DNA from 3 places in the Enterobacter sp. DVT3837 genome. Region 2 is predicted to be linked to each of the others. Evidence: riboswitches for the same ligand, from Rfam matches in the RefSeq annotation. Region 2 holds a riboswitch; each other region holds the start of a gene.
What was found. A riboswitch is a leader RNA that binds a small molecule or an ion and turns the genes downstream of it on or off. The one in region 2 is predicted to bind thiamine pyrophosphate.
Positions count from the first base shown of each region.

Region 1: another riboswitch for thiamine pyrophosphate. It lies ahead of thiM (hydroxyethylthiazole kinase); the one in region 2 lies ahead of thiC (phosphomethylpyrimidine synthase ThiC).
Region 3: another riboswitch for thiamine pyrophosphate. It lies ahead of thiB (thiamine ABC transporter substrate binding subunit); the one in region 2 lies ahead of thiC (phosphomethylpyrimidine synthase ThiC).

Region 1 covers NZ_JBWDLA010000002.1:98,317-104,304, reverse strand. Annotated here, with positions in the region: gene AC0XWG_RS15400 (GntR family transcriptional regulator) at 1-108, opposite strand, end outside; gene thiD (bifunctional hydroxymethylpyrimidine kinase/phosphomethylpyrimidine kinase) at 151-951, opposite strand; gene thiM (hydroxyethylthiazole kinase) at 948-1,718, opposite strand; TPP riboswitch at 1,754-1,850, opposite strand; gene AC0XWG_RS15385 (IS5-like element IS903B family transposase) at 2,378-3,346, opposite strand; gene AC0XWG_RS15380 (YadA C-terminal domain-containing protein) at 3,708-4,664, shown strand; gene AC0XWG_RS15375 (hypothetical protein) at 5,399-5,653, shown strand; gene AC0XWG_RS15370 (hypothetical protein) at 5,672-5,988, shown strand, end outside.
Region 2 covers NZ_JBWDLA010000001.1:1,188,642-1,194,629, forward strand. Annotated here, with positions in the region: gene hemE (uroporphyrinogen decarboxylase) at 1-159, opposite strand, end outside; gene nudC (NAD(+) diphosphatase) at 198-971, opposite strand; gene AC0XWG_RS05795 (Rsd/AlgQ family anti-sigma factor) at 1,067-1,564, shown strand; TPP riboswitch at 1,619-1,732, shown strand; gene thiC (phosphomethylpyrimidine synthase ThiC) at 1,811-3,709, shown strand; gene thiE (thiamine phosphate synthase) at 3,709-4,344, shown strand; gene thiF (thiazole biosynthesis adenylyltransferase ThiF) at 4,337-5,092, shown strand; gene thiS (sulfur carrier protein ThiS) at 5,076-5,276, shown strand; gene thiG (thiazole synthase) at 5,278-5,988, shown strand, end outside.
Region 3 covers NZ_JBWDLA010000001.1:733,002-738,989, forward strand. Annotated here, with positions in the region: gene sgrR (HTH-type transcriptional regulator SgrR) at 1-1,378, shown strand, start outside; TPP riboswitch at 1,415-1,515, shown strand; gene thiB (thiamine ABC transporter substrate binding subunit) at 1,547-2,530, shown strand; gene thiP (thiamine/thiamine pyrophosphate ABC transporter permease ThiP) at 2,506-4,116, shown strand; gene thiQ (thiamine ABC transporter ATP-binding protein ThiQ) at 4,100-4,795, shown strand; gene AC0XWG_RS03605 (DedA family protein) at 4,792-5,559, opposite strand; gene araC (arabinose operon transcriptional regulator AraC) at 5,688-5,988, opposite strand, start outside.

The DNA.
Region 1 (5,988 bases), on a different contig from region 2:
CACCGCATTTTTTACCGTTTCGGCAAATTTCAGATACAGCGGCGTATTGTCGGGCGCGGCGATCCGTTCATTTAGTTGATCGATTAACCGGGTATGCGCTTGTTCCATCTCTGTTTTTCTCAGGCGTGGTGTATCCTGCCAGTATACGGCTTACCACCAGGCATGAAAATGGTGTACCGGCCCATTACCGTGACCCACCTCCAGAGTATCAGCTTTTGCCAGCGCGGCTGAGAGCCAGGTTTTCGCTTCGCTCACCGTATCGGCCCAGTTATCATGCCGTGGGCGTAATGCCGCCAGCGCGGCAGAGAGCGTACAGCCAGTGCCGTGGGTGTTTTTAGTGTGTACGCGTGGCGCCGTGAACCGCCGCTCGCCGTCTCGGGTGAAGAGCCAGTCCGGGCTTTCGGCATCGTCAAGATGACCACCTTTCATCATCACGGCCCCGCAGCCCATCGCCAGCAGCGCATTCCCCTGCTCTTTCATTTCCCGTTCATTTCGCGCATGTGTTGCCCCCAACAGTGCCGCAGCCTCCGGCAGATTGGGCGTGATGAGAGCCACCTGTGGCAGTAGCTTTTTACGCAGTGTTTCAACAGCGGAGGCGGAGAGCAATGGATCGCCGCTTTTTGCCAGCATCACGGTATCCAGCACCACGTTTTGTACCTGATAACGTTTAAGTCGCTCAGCCACCGCTTCAACAATATCTGTCTCTGCCAGCATACCGATCTTGGTGGTATCAATTCGCACGTCGCTGAATACGGAATCCAGCTGCGCGGCAACAAAATCCGGTTCAATACGGTAAACCGACTGCACGCCGAGCGTGTTTTGCGCCACCAGCGCGGTAATGACCGAGCATCCGTACGCGCCAAGAGCCGAGAAGGTTTTCAGGTCGGCCTGGATACCCGCGCCGCCGCTGGGATCGGTGCCGGCAATGGTCAGAGCGTTAATGCGTTTCATGCCAGTTCCTCCAGGGTGTAGAGCGCATCCAGGAACGCGCTGGCAAAACTGCCCGGGCCACGAGACTGCGCAATGGCTGCCGTTCCGGCTCGTTTCATAAACCCGCACGCGGCGGAGACGTTATCCAGCCTGTCGCCCGGCAGTGAGCAACTCGCCGCCACAACGGCAGAGAGTGCGCACCCGGTTCCCACGACGCGCGTCATTAGCGGATCGCCGCCGGTAACCGTTCGGGTTCGTTGTCCATCAGTGATGTAATCCACCTCGCCGGTGACCACCACAATGGCATTGGTCTGGCGAGCCAGCGCCTGTGCAGCAGGTAACGCGCTGGCTGTGGTGTCAGTCGTATCGACGCCGCGACCACCGGCGCTCATCCCGGCAAGGGCAAGGATTTCAGAAGCATTGCCGCGAATGGCGGCGGGTTTCAGGGCGAGGATTTGATGACAAAAACGGGTGCGAAACGTCAGAGCGCCCACGGCAACCGGGTCCAGCGTCCAGGGTTTACCCGCAGCTACCGCACTCTCAATCGCCCGACGCATCGCCTGCGCTCGCGGTGAGGTCAGCGTGCCAACGTTTATCAGCAATGCATCGGCGATCGCGGCAAACTGCTCAGCTTCTTCGGCCTCAATCACCATCGCCGGAGAGGCGCCAAGCGCCAGCAGAACGTTGGCAGTAAAGGTCTGTACGACGTCGTTAGTCATACAATGCGTAAGCGGGGAACGGGTTCGGAACTGATGTAAAACGTGTAAATCGAGCAGGTCAGGCTGCATGGGTTCGCTCCTGCCTTGCGTGAAGAAGCGATGACCGGGAAGGCATCTGACTTCCCTACGCTGGCATTATCCAGATCAGGTAATACGGGTATTTCTCAGCCTTCACAAAGAAGGGCACCCCGAGTCATGTAGATTACATTTCTTTATTAATTACCAGCTTAGGGGATGTAGCCTGGCGATGCAAGCTTGCACTTACGTTTATCCTTTTTCACGCTGTACCTCACCTTGTACCCCAATTTGTCTCTCACATGAAATCAATAAAATTCTTATTGTTAGTATCTCGCATAACCGTTCCTTTCCCCCTTTCCCTCTATCGTTACTATCGCTTTGCACTCAGTCACTCGTTGGTGTACCTGCCTTTAATATCTTTTTTGTAATCCTATCAATCTAATTTTCTAATTAAGAGAAATAAAAACATCATTTTTTACAACAATTCAATCACTGATTTATAGCAATCAAAACCATGTTTTATTCTCGATTAAAAATATTTTTCTCCACGCCAAAGCCCCCTTCATTCAAAAGTTTCTATTAATTCGAAAAGAAGGAACTTTCACAAATATATTAATTAACTTTACTGAATGAGCTTGATTTATACGTTTTACGGGCTTTGTTGAATAAATCAGATTTCGGGTAAGTCTCCCCCGTAGCGGGTTGTGTTTTCAGGCAATACGCACGCTTTCAGGTATACCTGCTTTCGTCATTTTGTTCAGCGCTCGTACCAGGGCCATAGCCTCCGCAACCTGACCATCGTAGTCACGCAGCGTCAGTGAACCCCCGAACAGCTGTTTTACCCGGTACATCGCCGTTTCCGCTATCGAGCGACGGTTGTAATCTGTTGTCCATTTCCACCGCGCATTACTCCCGGTCATTCGCTGATTAGCCACTGCACGGTTACGGTCTGCATATTCACCGGGCCAGTAACCCGCACCTTTTCGGGGAGGGATAAGCGCGCTGATTTTCTTACGCCGCAGTTCATCGTGACATAGCCGGGTATCGTAAGCGCCATCGGCGGCGGCTGACCTGATTTTCCGGTGGGTTTGCCGGATTAACCCGGGGAAGGCCTCTGAGTCCGTAACGTTGTTCAGCGACAGGTCAGCGCAGATGATTTCATGTGTTTTACTGTCAACGGCGAGATGCAGCTTACGCCAGATACGGCGGCGTTCCTGGCCATGCTTTTTGACTTTCCACTCGCCTTCACCGAAGACCTTCAGCCCGGTGGAATCAATTACCAGGTGTGCGATTTCACCCCGGGTGGGCGTTTTGAAACTGACATTAACCGACTTTGCCCGCCTGCTGACACAGCTGTAATCCGGGCAGCGTAGCGGAACGTTCATCAGAGAAAAAATGGAATCAATAAAGCCCTGCGCAGCCCGCAGGGTCAGCCTGAATACGCGTTTAATGACCAGCACAGTAGTGATGGCAAGGTCAGAATAGCGCTGAGGTCTGCCTCGTGAAGAAGGTGTTGCTGACTCATACCAGGCCTGAATAGCTTCATCATCCAGCCAGAAAGTTATGGAGCCACGGTTGATGAGGGCTTTATTGTAGGTGGGCCAGTTGGTGATTTTGAACTTTTGCTTTGCCACGGAACGGTCTGCATTGTCGGGAAGATACGTGATCTGATCCTTCAACTCAGCAAAAGTTCGATTTATTCAACAAAGCCCGTTTTACGGACAAAATACATAAATATAATTAATGTATTTATGAAAGCCTGGCATGCATTGGATTTAACGAGGAGATTTATATCTACATGTATTTATTGGTTTTATTTAAAATCACTCGCGTAAGGGCATTTTAGCTTTCAGTGCTTTTAGTGATCCAGGTCAATATCCAAATTTATGTATTACAAGATAGTTACTACACGTTACGAAATAAGTGATTAAACAAAAATCGCCGTAAGTCGCATGAAATCATCTTGATATAACAGGGTGTTATATCTTCCCGCCAGGATAGCGAAATAACCTAATTTACTTTTGTGATAAGAGCTTTTAAATGAAAACTACCGTTAAGACTACTGCTAAAACTACTCTGGCTGTTATCGTGTTTGGTTCTATGTTCGCTGCTGTAGTACCAGCTAAAGCCGCTGCTTTCCCTGTTACTTCCGACACTGACGGGATCACTATCATCGGTCAACAAGGCGCGGGTTATGACCTTGATAAAATTGCTACAATGACTGTTGATCATGATTCAGCTATTACCACTCTTCAAAATGGTAAGGCTGATAAAATGGAAGTTGCTAATATGCAAGGTGAGATTAACACCATCAATAGCAACGCTAACCAGGAAACAGCAAACCGTGTTACTGCTGATCAGCAATTGCAAGGCGAGATCACGCAAAACAAAGATGCACAAGATCAGGTTAATCATGCTTTCCTGAATCAGAACATTCAGCAAGATGGGCGTTTATCTGCTCTTGAAAATGCGCCTAAGCCTAAAGACGGCGTAGACGGTGCAAAAGGTGATAAGGGCGACACTGGCGCTACTGGTGCTAATGGTAAAGACGGGAAAGATGGGGCTAACGGTGTAACAACCACCATCACACAAGTAGACACAGCTACACAAGCTAAAGTAGCGGCTAACACTGCTGCTATCTCTTCAACGTCTAACCAGGCTGCTGGCGTAGCTCAAGATCTGCAAGACGCTAAGAAAGTGTTTAGCCAGCAACAAGCCAACACCAACGCACAATTCAAATCATTGCGCGATGAAGTAGACGGTAACAAGAAAGAAGCCCGTTCTGGTGCTGCGAGTGCAATTGCGATTGCTTCCATGCCTCAAGTTGAAGCAGGTCAAAACGTAATGTTCTCTGCTGGCGTAGGTAGCTTTAAAGACGAGCAAGCCGTAAGCGTAGGCGCTTCTTTCCACGCGGGAGCCGCGACGGTTAAAACGGGTGTATCAACTAGCACAAATAATGATTTCGCTCTCGGAGCCGGAGTAGGTTTCGGGTTTTGATTAATGACCTGCCAGCCCTCAAAATGGGGGCTATATAATGAGAAAGAGATGGTAGTACGGATGATATGGTGCAAAGCACTACTACAAAACTTCCTAACGGTAACTATCAAACTAATGTTTATGAGGGTGATAGATCTTATAGCTCAACGTGCTACACCACTCCAGGTGGTAGCTTGATTTGCAACTAAAAAGAAGAGATTAGCTAACCATAGTAAAGCAACAAAATCACACCATGAATTTTAGCTGACTGGCTCTGTCTGATTATACTGATGATAGCGATTATGGCAAAATATGTTTTTCTTTCTGTTGTGTTGTATCTTATTTTGGTTGTAGTAGGTATCTGGATTGGGTTTATGTGGAATAATTTTAGCTGTATATTCTGAGGTGCTTAGTAGGTTTCTACTTTAATCACACAAGACAGGAATGAACAATATTGAAAACATATATTTATTTGTTGGCTATGGTTAGCGTTATTACTGTATGTACTTCTGGTAACTGACCAAAATCCACTACTTATAGTAACTCATCGCCTTCTTCGGGATGTGCTGCATTAGGGATAATGAAAGCATCTAACAATAAAGAAGATTTCAATAAAACCGGGGGTGTCGTTAAGCGAAGAATTAAAGAGGGTAATTTTAATCTAAAAGCAACTGAATGTGAAGAGATAGCTTTAAACACTATAAGTGCATTTAAATTAATATCGATTGATAGCGTTCTAATCTAAGGTTATGGTAATGAAGAAATTAGTAAATTTAGTATTAGTTGCAAGTATTGCGACTTTCTTATCTGCTTGCTCTTCTCCTGCTCAACGAATGGCTGAATGTGAAGCGAAAGGGATAAGTCGTGATACCTGTTACACCGTAGAGCACAATAGACAAGATTCGATTAATAATGCTGCTCAAAATGCCGCATATGCTAATGCGCGTGATGCGGCTGCAGGTACTGGTATTTGGGCAAAGAACAGCGGCAAGCACCATAATAATGATTAATTAATACGGGTATCTATCATGAAAAGAGTTTTAATATTTTTTTTGCTTTCTTTTGCTGCTTTTAACGCCGCCGCTATCAGTGAGCACCATCGAAAAGAACTTGCTAACTCTGGCTGTACGCAAGTAGATGAGGCCACAGGAAAATGTAACGCTACAGCTTCAACGAAACAAAAAGTTTCTACTCAAGCCAATGAAGCAGATCATGTGATGAACATGTCTATCTCTACTGCTTCTGAGTACCTACTCTCTAAGGGATGGAAACCCAATAACGGAAAATGGCATAAAACAGGTTATACACTTACGTTAATGGTTGAAGATGATAAAGTAGTAAATTC
Region 2 (5,988 bases):
AGCGTTTTTGCACAGCGACATAAAATCGCCTGCCTGCGCGCGCGTGGCTTTGTACTCTGGCAGATAGCGTCCCGCCTGGCGCATCATCCACACCGGGGTGACATCAACGGGCTGGCGCAGCAGCGCACGCAGATAACGATCGTTCTTCAGTTCGGTCATTTTTGCAGTTCCTTAAGCGTCATGGCCTCAGTGTAACACTACTCATACTCAGCCCGACACATTGCCACAGTATCTTCTATTAGCCGACGCGCCACCGTACCTGGCGGCGGTAACAGAGGTAAATCGTCATACCGATACCAGTTCGCTTCCAGTAACTCTTTCTGGTCGATGACGATGTCCCCGCTATCATATTCGGCCATAAATGCCGTCATTAATGACTGCGGGAACGGCCACGGCTGGGAGGTAACATAGCGCAGGTTCTTCACTTTAATCCCGCTCTCCTCCATCACTTCGCGCGCCACCGCCTGCTCCAGCGTTTCGCCCACTTCGACAAACCCGGCCAGCACAGTGTGAATGCCGTTGCGGTGACGGGTATGCTGCGCCAGCAGGATGGAATCCTCGCGACGGATAGCGACGATAATGCACGGCGCGATCTGCGGATAGTAGCGTTCACGGCAGTGGCTGCAGAGCATCGCCCACTCGGTTTTGCTCGGGTGCATGGTATGCCCGCAGTAACCGCAGTATTTATGCGAACGATAAAACTCCGCCAGCTGTACACCACGGCCCGCCAGCTGGAACAGCCCCACATCCAGATCCAGCACCTGACGAACCGATCCCATGTCCTGACGTCGAGCCTGCTGGACCATCCACACGGGATCGCCCTGCCACTCACCGATCCTCAGTGCAGGTTGACCAACAAGATCGAATTTTTCCGCCGCACCATAGGGAATTTCCCCGACGGGGAGCCATAATTTTTGTTCGTGACTGACGATCCACCAACCAAGATCTGATTTTTCAATAATACGATCCATATCTATTGCACTACCTTCGCTTCACTGACATGTTGTTAGCATTGTGGTTACATTTTGGATAAGCAGATTCAATTCTAAACTTTGCGGAGTCGAACATGTTAAACCAGCTAGAAAGCCTGACTGAGCGCGTTAGAGGAAGTAACAAACTGGTGGATCGCTGGCTACATGTGCGCAAGCATCTACTCGTGGCTTATTACAATCTGGTCGGTATTAAGCCTGGCAAAGAATCGTTTATGCGTCTGAATGAAAAAGCGCTGGATGATTTTTGTCAGAGCCTGGTCGACTACCTGTCCGACGGCCATTTCAATATTTATGAACGCATTATCCGCGAAATGGAAGGGACTACGCCGTATTTAGCGGCCAGCAAACTCTATCCGCTGCTGGAAGCCAATACCCAGCAGATTATGGACTACTACGATTCCACGCTTGAGAATGCGATCGATCACGATAACTATCTTGAGTTTCAGCAGGCGCTTTCCGACCTTGGCGAAGCGCTGGAAGAGCGATTCACACTGGAAGATAAGCTGATCGCCCTCGTGCTGGATAGCAATCTCAGTGCCAGCAACGAAGATAACATCGCGCGCCCTGCTTGAGTTCTTAATCGTTAACGAGTAATTTACAAACATTCGCCCCTCTCACGAGGGGGATTTTTCTTGTCGGAGTGCCCAGCGTTTGCAAAAACGCGGGCTGAGACCGTTAATTCGGGATCCGCGGAACCTGATCAGGCTAATACCTGCGAAGGGAACAAGAGTCACACTGCTGTTGTATCGCCTGCGGGCGATCTTCTCTTGCTTCATCCGTCGTCTGACAAGCCATGTCCTTCACTTTTGGAATGAGCTATGTCTACCACTACTAAACTGACCCGCCGCGAACAGCGCGCACACGCCCAACACTTCATTGATACCCTGGAAGGCACCGCTTTCCCGAACTCTAAACGCATCTACATCACCGGCTCTCAGGCGGATATCCGCGTGCCGATGCGTGAAATTCAGCTTAGCCCAACGCTTATCGGCGGCAGCAAAGATAACCCACAGTATGAAGACAACGAAGCTGTGCCGGTGTATGACACCTCCGGTCCCTACGGTGACCCTGAAATTGCCATCAACGTTCAGAAAGGCCTGGCTAAGCTGCGTCAACCGTGGATCGACGCCCGCCAGGACAGCGAGGAGCTAAACGAGCAAAGTTCTGCCTATACCAAAGAGCGCCTGGCCGACGACGGTCTGGACGAGCTGCGCTTCTCCGGCCTGCTGACACCGAAACGCGCTAAAGCGGGCAAATGCGTGACCCAGTTGCACTACGCGCGTCAGGGGATCGTCACCCCCGAAATGGAGTTCATCGCCATTCGCGAAAACATGGGCCGTGAGCGCATCCGTAGCGAAATTCTGCGCCACCAGCATCCGGGAGAATCTTTTGGCGCTCGCCTGCCGGAAAACATTACGCCGGAATTTGTGCGTGATGAAGTCGCCGCTGGCCGCGCGATTATCCCTGCCAACATCAACCACCCGGAATCTGAGCCAATGATTATTGGCCGTAATTTCCTGGTGAAGGTCAACGCTAACATCGGTAACTCGGCCGTTACTTCGTCTATCGAAGAAGAGGTGGAAAAACTGGTCTGGTCGACGCGCTGGGGTGCGGACACGGTGATGGACCTCTCCACTGGCCGTTATATTCACGAAACCCGCGAATGGATCCTACGTAACAGCCCGGTACCAATCGGGACGGTGCCTGTGTATCAGGCGCTGGAGAAGGTCAACGGCATTGCCGAAGATCTTACCTGGGAGGCCTTCCGCGACACGTTACTGGAACAGGCTGAACAGGGCGTAGACTACTTCACTATTCACGCAGGTGTCCTGCTGCGCTACGTACCGATGACGGCGAAACGTCTGACCGGCATCGTCTCGCGCGGCGGTTCGATCATGGCGAAGTGGTGTCTGTCCCATCATCAGGAAAACTTCCTCTACGAACACTTCCGTGAGATTTGCGAAATCTGCGCCGCGTACGATGTCTCTCTGTCGCTGGGCGACGGCCTGCGTCCTGGCTCCATCCGCGATGCCAATGACGAAGCGCAGTTTGCCGAACTGCACACGCTGGGTGAACTCACCAAAATCGCCTGGGAATATGACGTACAGGTGATGATTGAAGGCCCGGGACATGTGCCAATGCAGATGATCCGTCGCAACATGACCGAAGAGCTGGAGCACTGCCACGAAGCGCCGTTCTACACCCTCGGGCCATTGACCACCGATATCGCGCCGGGCTATGACCATTTCACCTCCGGGATTGGTGCGGCAATGATTGGCTGGTTCGGCTGCGCCATGCTCTGCTACGTCACGCCGAAAGAGCACCTCGGCCTGCCAAACAAAGAAGATGTAAAACAGGGTCTGATCACCTACAAGATTGCCGCCCACGCAGCCGATCTGGCGAAAGGCCACCCGGGAGCGCAAATCCGTGATAACGCCATGTCGAAAGCACGCTTCGAATTCCGCTGGGAAGATCAGTTCAACCTGGCGCTCGACCCATTCACTGCTCGCGCCTATCACGACGAAACACTGCCGCAGGAATCAGGCAAAGTGGCACACTTCTGCTCCATGTGCGGGCCGAAATTCTGCTCGATGAAAATCAGCCAGGAGGTACGTGACTACGCTGCCGCACAAACCATTGAAGTGGGCATGGCGGATATGTCAGAAACCTTCCGCGCCAAAGGCGGTGAAATCTACCTCAAAAAAGAGGAGGCGTAATGTACCAGCCCGATTTTCCACCTGTGCCCTTTCGTTTAGGGCTCTATCCGGTGGTGGATAGCGTGGAATGGATAGAGCGCCTGCTTGCGACGGGCGTTCGCACAATCCAGCTACGCATTAAAGATAAACACGATGAAGAGGTAGAGACGGATGTGGTTTCTGCCATCGCGCTGGGGCGTCGCTATGACGCTCGCCTGTTTATCAACGACTACTGGCGACTGGCGATCAAACATCAGGCTTACGGCGTACATCTGGGTCAGGAAGACCTTGAGACAACCGACCTCAATGCGATCCGCGACGCAGGGCTGCGTCTGGGGGTATCAACGCATGACGATATGGAAATCGACGTCGCGCTGACCGCCCGCCCTTCTTACATCGCCCTCGGCCACGTCTTCCCGACGCAAACCAAGCAGATGCCCTCCGCACCGCAAGGTCTGGCGCAGCTGGCGAGTCACGTTGAACGCCTTGCCGATTATCCCACCGTTGCCATCGGCGGCATTAGCCTTGAACGTGCCCCGGCGGTGCTGGAGACCGGGGTCGGCAGCATTGCCGTCGTCAGCGCCATTACCCAGGCAGCAGACTGGCAGTCGGCTACCGAGCAGCTGTTACAGCTGGCAGGAGCAGGCGATGAATGATCGTGATTTTATGCGCTACAGCCGTCAGCTTCTGCTGGAGGATATCGCCATTGACGGACAGCAAAAGCTGCTCGCCAGCCGGGTTCTGATTGTGGGTCTGGGCGGGTTAGGAGCCCCTGCCGCGCTCTATCTGGCAGGGGCGGGCGTCGGCACGCTGGTACTGGCCGATGACGACGACGTTCACCTCAGCAACCTGCAACGGCAAATTCTCTTTACCACCGAGGATATTAACCAGCCTAAAGCGCAAATCACCCGCCAGCGGCTGAACCAGCTTAACCCGGATATCGAACTGATTGCCTTACAGCAACGGCTCAGCGGTGAAAGCCTGCAACGCGAAGTTGCCCTGGCCGACGTGGTGCTGGACTGCACCGACAATATGGCGACGCGTCAGGCGATCAACGCCGCCTGCGTGGCAAATAATACGCCGCTTATCACCGCCAGCGCGGTGGGTTTCGGCGGGCAGATGATGGTCCTGACTCCGCCGTGGTCGCAGGGCTGCTATCGCTGCCTGTGGCCGGATGATGCCGAGTCAACGCGCAACTGCCGGACGGCGGGCATTCTTGGTCCGGTGGTCGGCGTGATGGGCACAATGCAGGCGCTGGAAGCTATCAAGCTGCTTAGCGGCATGGAGACGGAACGCAATACGCTGCGCTTGTTTGATGCCCGCTCCAGCGGCTGGCGACAGCTGGCGCTTCACCGTGCCAGCCACTGCCCGGTATGCGGAGGCCACGATGCGCATTCTGTTTAACGATGAGCCGATGAGCTGCGACGACGGGCTTACCGTTGCCGTTTTGCTCGATAAATTACGTCAGCTTAAACCAGGCACAGCGCTGGCGCTCAATCAACAGATCCTGCCGCGCGAGCAGTGGGAGCTTCAGCAGGTCAATGAAGGTGATCAGATCCTGCTGTTTCAGGTTATCGCAGGGGGCTGAGATGTTACGTATTGCCGATAAAGTCTTTGATTCACATCTGTTTACCGGAACTGGAAAATTCGCCTCTCCACAGCTGATGGTGGAGGCCATCCGGGAAAGCGGCAGCCAGTTGGTGACGCTGGCCATGAAGCGCGTGGACCTGCGTCACCACAGCGATGCCATTCTGGCACCTTTACTGGAAGCAGGCGTTACGCTGCTGCCCAATACGTCCGGCGCGAAAACGGCAGAGGAGGCGATTTTTGCCGCACAACTGGCGCGAGAAGCGCTCGGCACCCGCTGGCTGAAGCTGGAAATTCACCCGGATGCCCGCTGGCTGCTGCCTGACCCTATCGAAACGCTGAAAGCAGCCGAAAAACTGGTTCAGCAGGGGTTTATCGTTCTGCCTTACTGCGGAGCCGACCCCGTACTATGCAAGCGTCTGGAAGAGGTCGGCTGTGCCGCCGTCATGCCGCTGGGCGCCCCCATCGGCTCCAATCAGGGGCTGGAAACCCGTGCGATGCTTGAAATCATTATTGAGCAGGCCACCGTGCCAGTCGTTGTGGATGCGGGCATTGGCGTGCCCAGCCATGCTGCACAGGCGCTGGAGATGGGTGCAGACGCTGTGCTGGTGAATACGGCCATCGCGGTAGCTGATGACCCGGTCATGATGGCGCGCGCGTTCCGCATGGCTGTAGAGGCCGGCGTGCTGGCAAGGGAGTCCGGCCCCGGCTCG
Region 3 (5,988 bases), 460 kb from region 2:
GGTGCAGCTGGTCGGCGACAAAGCGGCCGTACGCCAGATGCTGGTTTCACATCTCGGGCGCAGTTTTCGTCAGGGCCGACACATCCTGCGGGTGCTCTACTATCGGCCAATGAAAAATCTGTTACCCGGCACGGCGTTGCGTCGCTCTGAAACCCATATGGCCCGACAAATCTTCAGCGGCCTGACGCGCATAAATGAGGAAAATGGGGAACTGGAAGCAGATATTGCGCACCACTGGCAGCAACTTTCCCCGCTTCACTGGCGCTTTTTTTTACGCCCTGGCATCCACTTTCACCACGGCCGCGAGCTGGAGATGAGCGACGTCATTGATTCTCTTCAGCGCGCGCGCACACTTCCTCTGTATGCCCATGTCTCGCGGATCCACTCCCCGACAGCATGGACCGTTGACATCGAACTGTCCGAGCCAGACCAGTGGTTGCCGTGGCTAATGGGCTATGTTCCGTCGATGATCCTGCCGCGCGAATGGGCATCTCTGCCTCATTTTGCCAGCCAGCCCGTAGGGACAGGCCCTTACGCAGTGACGCGCAATACCAGCAACCAGCTTAAAATTCGCGCCTTTGACGACTACTTTGGCTATCGCGCGCTGATCGATGAAGTCAACGTCTGGGTTCTGCCTGACATCAGCGAAGAGTTGAGCTGCGGCTTAACGCTGGAAGGGCCAACCGAGGGGGAAAAAGCGGTTGAAAGCCGTCTTGAAGAAGGCTGCTATTACCTGCTGTTTGACGCTCGCAGCCATCGTGGCGCCAGTCGCGAGGTGCGCAGGTGGGTTAGCCACGTTCTCTCTCCGGCTAACCTTATCTATCAGGCAGAAGAACAATACCAGACATACTGGTTCCCGGCATACGGCCTGCTCCCTCGCTGGCATCACGCCCGACCGGTTCACGGTGAAAAGCCTGCCGGGCTGGAGTCGATCACGTTGACCTATTACCGTGATCATGTGGAACACCGCTTTATCGCCCGGATCATGAGCAAACTGCTGGCTGCTGAAGGCGTTCATCTCGACATTCAGGAGGTCGATTATGATGAATGGCACCGCGGAGATATCGTCAGTGATATCTGGCTGAACAGCGCCAACTTCACCCTACCGCTCGATTTCTCGCTGTTCTCTCACCTGTATGAAGTGCCGCTGATCCAGCACTGCATCGAACGCGACTGGCAGCAGGATGCCGCCCGGTGGCGAGCAGGTGAGATGAACCTGGCCTCGTGGTGTCAGCAACTGCTCGCGCAGCAGGCGATTGTGCCGCTGATCCATCACTGGCTGATGATTCAGGGTCAGCGCAGTATGCGCGGCCTGCGGATGAACACCTTAGGCTGGTTTGATTTTAAATCCGCCTGGTTTGCCCCGCCGGAGCCATAACGCTTTCGCAATATTCACCAAATCATTACAATAGCGCCGTTCTCAACGGGGTGCTGCATCACTGATGTGCGCTGAGATAATACCCGTCGAACCTGATCCGGATAACGCCGGCGAAGGGATTTGAGGCTGTTGCTCAAAATCCTTTGCCACTCAACCCTGAGGTGCAAAGTGTTAAAAAAAGTTCTCCCCCTGCTGGCGCTGTTCGCGCTGCCTGCTATTGCGAAGCCCGTTCTGACGGTCTACACCTACGACTCCTTCTCTGCTGACTGGGGCCCAGGCCCGGTGGTGAAAAAAGCCTTTGAAGCGGACTGTAACTGTGAATTGAAATTCGTGGCGCTGGAAGATGGCGTCTCACTGCTCAACCGCCTGCGTATGGAAGGGAAAAACAGTAAAGCCGATGTGGTGCTGGGGCTGGATAACAACCTGCTGGAGGCCGCCTCGCAGACCAAACTGTTTGCCAAAAGTGGCGTAGCTGCAGATGCCGTCAACGTTCCGGGCGGCTGGAAAAATGACACTTTCGTTCCGTTCGACTACGGCTACTTTGCCTTTGTTTACGACAAAAACAAGCTGAAGAACCCGCCGAAAAGCCTGAAAGAGCTGGTGGAAGGCGATCAGAAATGGCGCGTCATTTATGAAGACCCTCGCACCAGCACTCCGGGTCTGGGTCTGCTGCTGTGGATGCAGAAAGTCTATGGGGATAAAGCGCCGGAAGCATGGCAGAAACTGGCCGCCAAAACCGTCACCGTGACTAAAGGCTGGAGTGAAGCCTACGGCCTGTTCCTGAAAGGTGAAAGCGACCTGGTACTGAGTTACACCACCTCCCCGGCCTACCACATTATCGCCGAGAAGAAAGACAACTATGCCGCGGCCAATTTCGCTGAAGGTCATTACCTGCAGGTGGAAGTGGCTGCGCGTACCGCGGCCAGCAAACAGCCAGAACTTGCCGAGAAGTTCCTGAAATTTATGGTTTCACCGGCATTCCAGAATGCCATTCCGGCGGGTAACTGGATGTATCCCGTGACCAACGTAGCGCTGCCAGCAGGTTTCGAGCAGCTGACCAAACCGCAAACTTCTCTGGAGTTTACGCCGCACCAGGTCGCTTCGCAGCGTGCAGCATGGGTAAGTGAATGGCAACGCGCCGTCAGCCGCTAATTCCCGGCTGGTTAATTCCTGGGCTGCTCGCCGCCATGCTGATGGTGGCGGTCAGCCTGGGCGCTTTTCTTGCATTGTGGTTGAACGCGCCAGAGAGTGACCTGCTCTCCCTCTGGCACGACAGCTATCTCTGGCACGTTATCCGCTTTTCTTTCTGGCAGGCGTTTCTCTCTGCCCTGCTGTCGGTGATCCCCGCCATTTTCCTTGCTCGTGCGCTTTATCGCAGGCGTTTCCCCGGCAGGCAGGCGCTGCTGCGCCTGTGCGCCATGACGCTGATCCTGCCCGTGCTGGTAGCCGTGTTTGGCATTCTGAGCGTTTATGGTCGTCAGGGCTGGCTGGCTTCACTGTTCGGCCTGCTCGGTCTGGAGTGGCATTTCTCGCCATACGGGCTTCAGGGCATCCTGCTGGCGCACGTCTTTTTCAATATGCCGATGGCGACACGGCTCTTTTTACAGGCGCTGGAAAATATCCCCGGAGAGCAACGCCAGCTTGCGGCACAGCTGGGCATGCGCGGCTGGTCTTTCTTCCGCTTTGTTGAGTGGCCGTGGCTGCGCCGCCAAATCCCGCCAGTTGCCGCGCTGATCTTCATGCTCTGCTTTGCCAGCTTTGCTACCGTGCTTTCACTGGGGGGCGGACCGCAGGCAACAACCATTGAGCTGGCAATCTATCAGGCGCTGAGTTACGACTACGATCCTGGTCGGGCTGCGCTGCTGGCGATAGTTCAGATGGTGTGCTGTCTTGTACTGGTGCTGCTGAGCCAGCGTCTGAGTAAAGCCATTCCGCCGGGCAGTAACCAGATAACAGGCTGGCGCGATCCCCAGGATAGCCTGCGTAGCCGTATCACCGATATTTCGCTTATTACGCTGGCGCTGCTGCTGATGCTGCCGCCGCTGATGGCCGTTATCGTCGATGGCCTGAACCTCAATCTCCTGTCCGTGTTGCAGCAGTCTGTGCTCTGGCAAGCGACCTGGACTTCACTGCGCATTGCGCTGGCCGCCGGGTTGCTGTGCGTCATACTGACCATGATGCTGCTGTGGAGCAGTCGCGAGCTTTATGCCTGCCATGCCCGTAAAGCCGGACAGGCGCTGGAGCTAACGGGTATGCTGATCCTGGCCATGCCAGGCATTGTACTGGCGACGGGATTCTTTTTACTTTTCAACAGTACCGTGGGTCTGCCGGAAAGTGCCGACGGCATTGTGATATTTACCAATGCCCTGATGGCGATCCCTTATGCTCTGAAGGTACTGGAAAACCCGATGCGCGACGTTAATAGCCGCTACGCTCTGCTGTGTCAGTCACTTGGCATTCAGGGCTGGCAACGGCTGAGAGTGGTCGAACTGCGGGCACTAAAACGCCCGCTGGCACAGGCGCTGGCTTTCGCCTGCGTGCTCTCAATCGGTGATTTTGGCGTGGTCGCGCTCTTCGGCAATGAAGATTTCCGCACGCTGCCATATTGGCTGTACCAGCAGATCGGCTCCTACCGTAGCCAGGATGGCGCCGTCACGGCACTCTTGCTGCTGCTACTCTGCTTTGCCTTATTTACCGTTATCGAAAAACTTCCGGGGCGTGATGTTAAAACTGATTGATGTAACCTGGCTCTACCAGCACCTGCCAATGCGCTTCACGCTTTCTGCCCGCCAGGGAGAGATGATTGCGGTTCTGGGCCCAAGTGGAGCAGGAAAAAGCACGTTGCTCAATCTGATAGCCGGGTTTCTGCAACCGGCAAGCGGGTCAATAATGATTGAAAACCACGATCATACCCGCACGCCACCCGCCCGGCGTCCGGTGTCGATGCTGTTTCAGGAAAATAATCTTTTCACCCATCTTACCGTACGGCAGAACATCGCCCTGGGGATGGATCCGGGGTTAAAACTGAACGATACCCAGCGCCAGAAGCTGGAGCTTATTGCCGGGCAGATGGGGATCACCGGGTTTATCGACCGTCTGCCAGGGGAGCTTTCCGGCGGTCAGCGCCAGCGTGTCGCGCTGGCGCGTTGTCTGGTACGCGAGCAGCCTGTTCTGTTGCTGGACGAGCCCTTCTCTGCACTCGACCCGGCGCTGCGCCAGGAGATGCTGGCTCTGGTACAGGAGGTCTGCCAGCGTCAGAAGCTCACCATGTTGATGGTATCGCACAGCATTGAGGATGCCGCGAGGATTGCTCCGCGATCGGTGGTGATCGCGGAGGGTCGCATTTTATGGGATGGCGAAACGGAAGCACTGGTAAGTGGGAAAGCGAGCGCATCACAGCTTCTGGGTATTGGTTAACGGCTGACGACCTTCAATAAAATCTCGCCATACACCGGCATCAGCGGGTGGCGGATCAACGCCACCAGCGCCACTACGGCTATGCCGAGCGTCAACGGCGCAAGCCACAAAAGGCGCGAGCGAGGCAGGTAGCGCGTCAGACGATCAATATTCGCTTTCGCGCTGTGCCACAGCCGCCAGCACAGCCATGCGGCGATCCACAGCAGCAGAGCGGTCGCCAGCAATAGCCACTTAAACTCACCGCTTTGCATACCATCAGGAATATCAATAGCCGCCCCCGCGAGGATCCCCGGCAGGAAGTAAAACGGCGGCCAGAAGACACAGCCGATAATATTCGGCACAACAAATTTTGTGACCGGAAGATCCAGCATCCCGGCGACCATGGGCACCAGCGGACGCGTCGGCCCGACAAAGCGGCCGACCAGGATGGTGAACATGCTGTGTTGGTGCAGCGCATGTTCGGTTTTATCCAGCAGGGCTTTGTTCTTTTTCATAAACGACCAGCGGTGCAACGGCTTCTTAAAGCGCCAGCCCAGCCAGAAGGAGATCCAGTCGCCCAGCAGGCAGCCGATAATCCCGGCCAGCCACGCCTGCCAGAAGTTGACCTCGCCGCTGCCAATCAGCGCGCCAAGCCCGGCCATCATCACGGTGCCGGGCAGAATTAACCCGACCAGCGCCAGCGATTCCAGAAACGCCACCAGCGCAACGGCGATGAGCGAGTACATAACGGACTGGGTAATAAAGTGTTCCAGCAAAGCCTGCATAACTATTCCGGTCAGAAAACGAATCAGCGATTCTGCTTAGCGCCCCGCACCGCGTCAAGGCATCAATTGTCTGAATAGTTTACAGGTTGCTTCCACAGTTCACCTGTTTGTTTATCTTTTTTTACCGTTTATTCACAACCCGCGCGGAATTCACTGGGGCTGGCACCCGTGCATTTTTTGAAAACACGAGAGAAATAAAGTTGATCCTCAAAGCCCACGTTACGCCCCACGGTGGCAATCGGCATCCGGGTGGTGCTGAGTAACAGCTTCGCCTGACTGATACGCTGGTCCTCACGCCAGCTTAGCACGCTGACGCCAAGCTGCTGGCGAAAGAGATGCGACAGCCGCGACGGAGACAGACAGACGTGCTGAGCGACGCTGGCGATATCAAACTGACTATCTGCCAGATGGTCACTGATGTACTGGCAG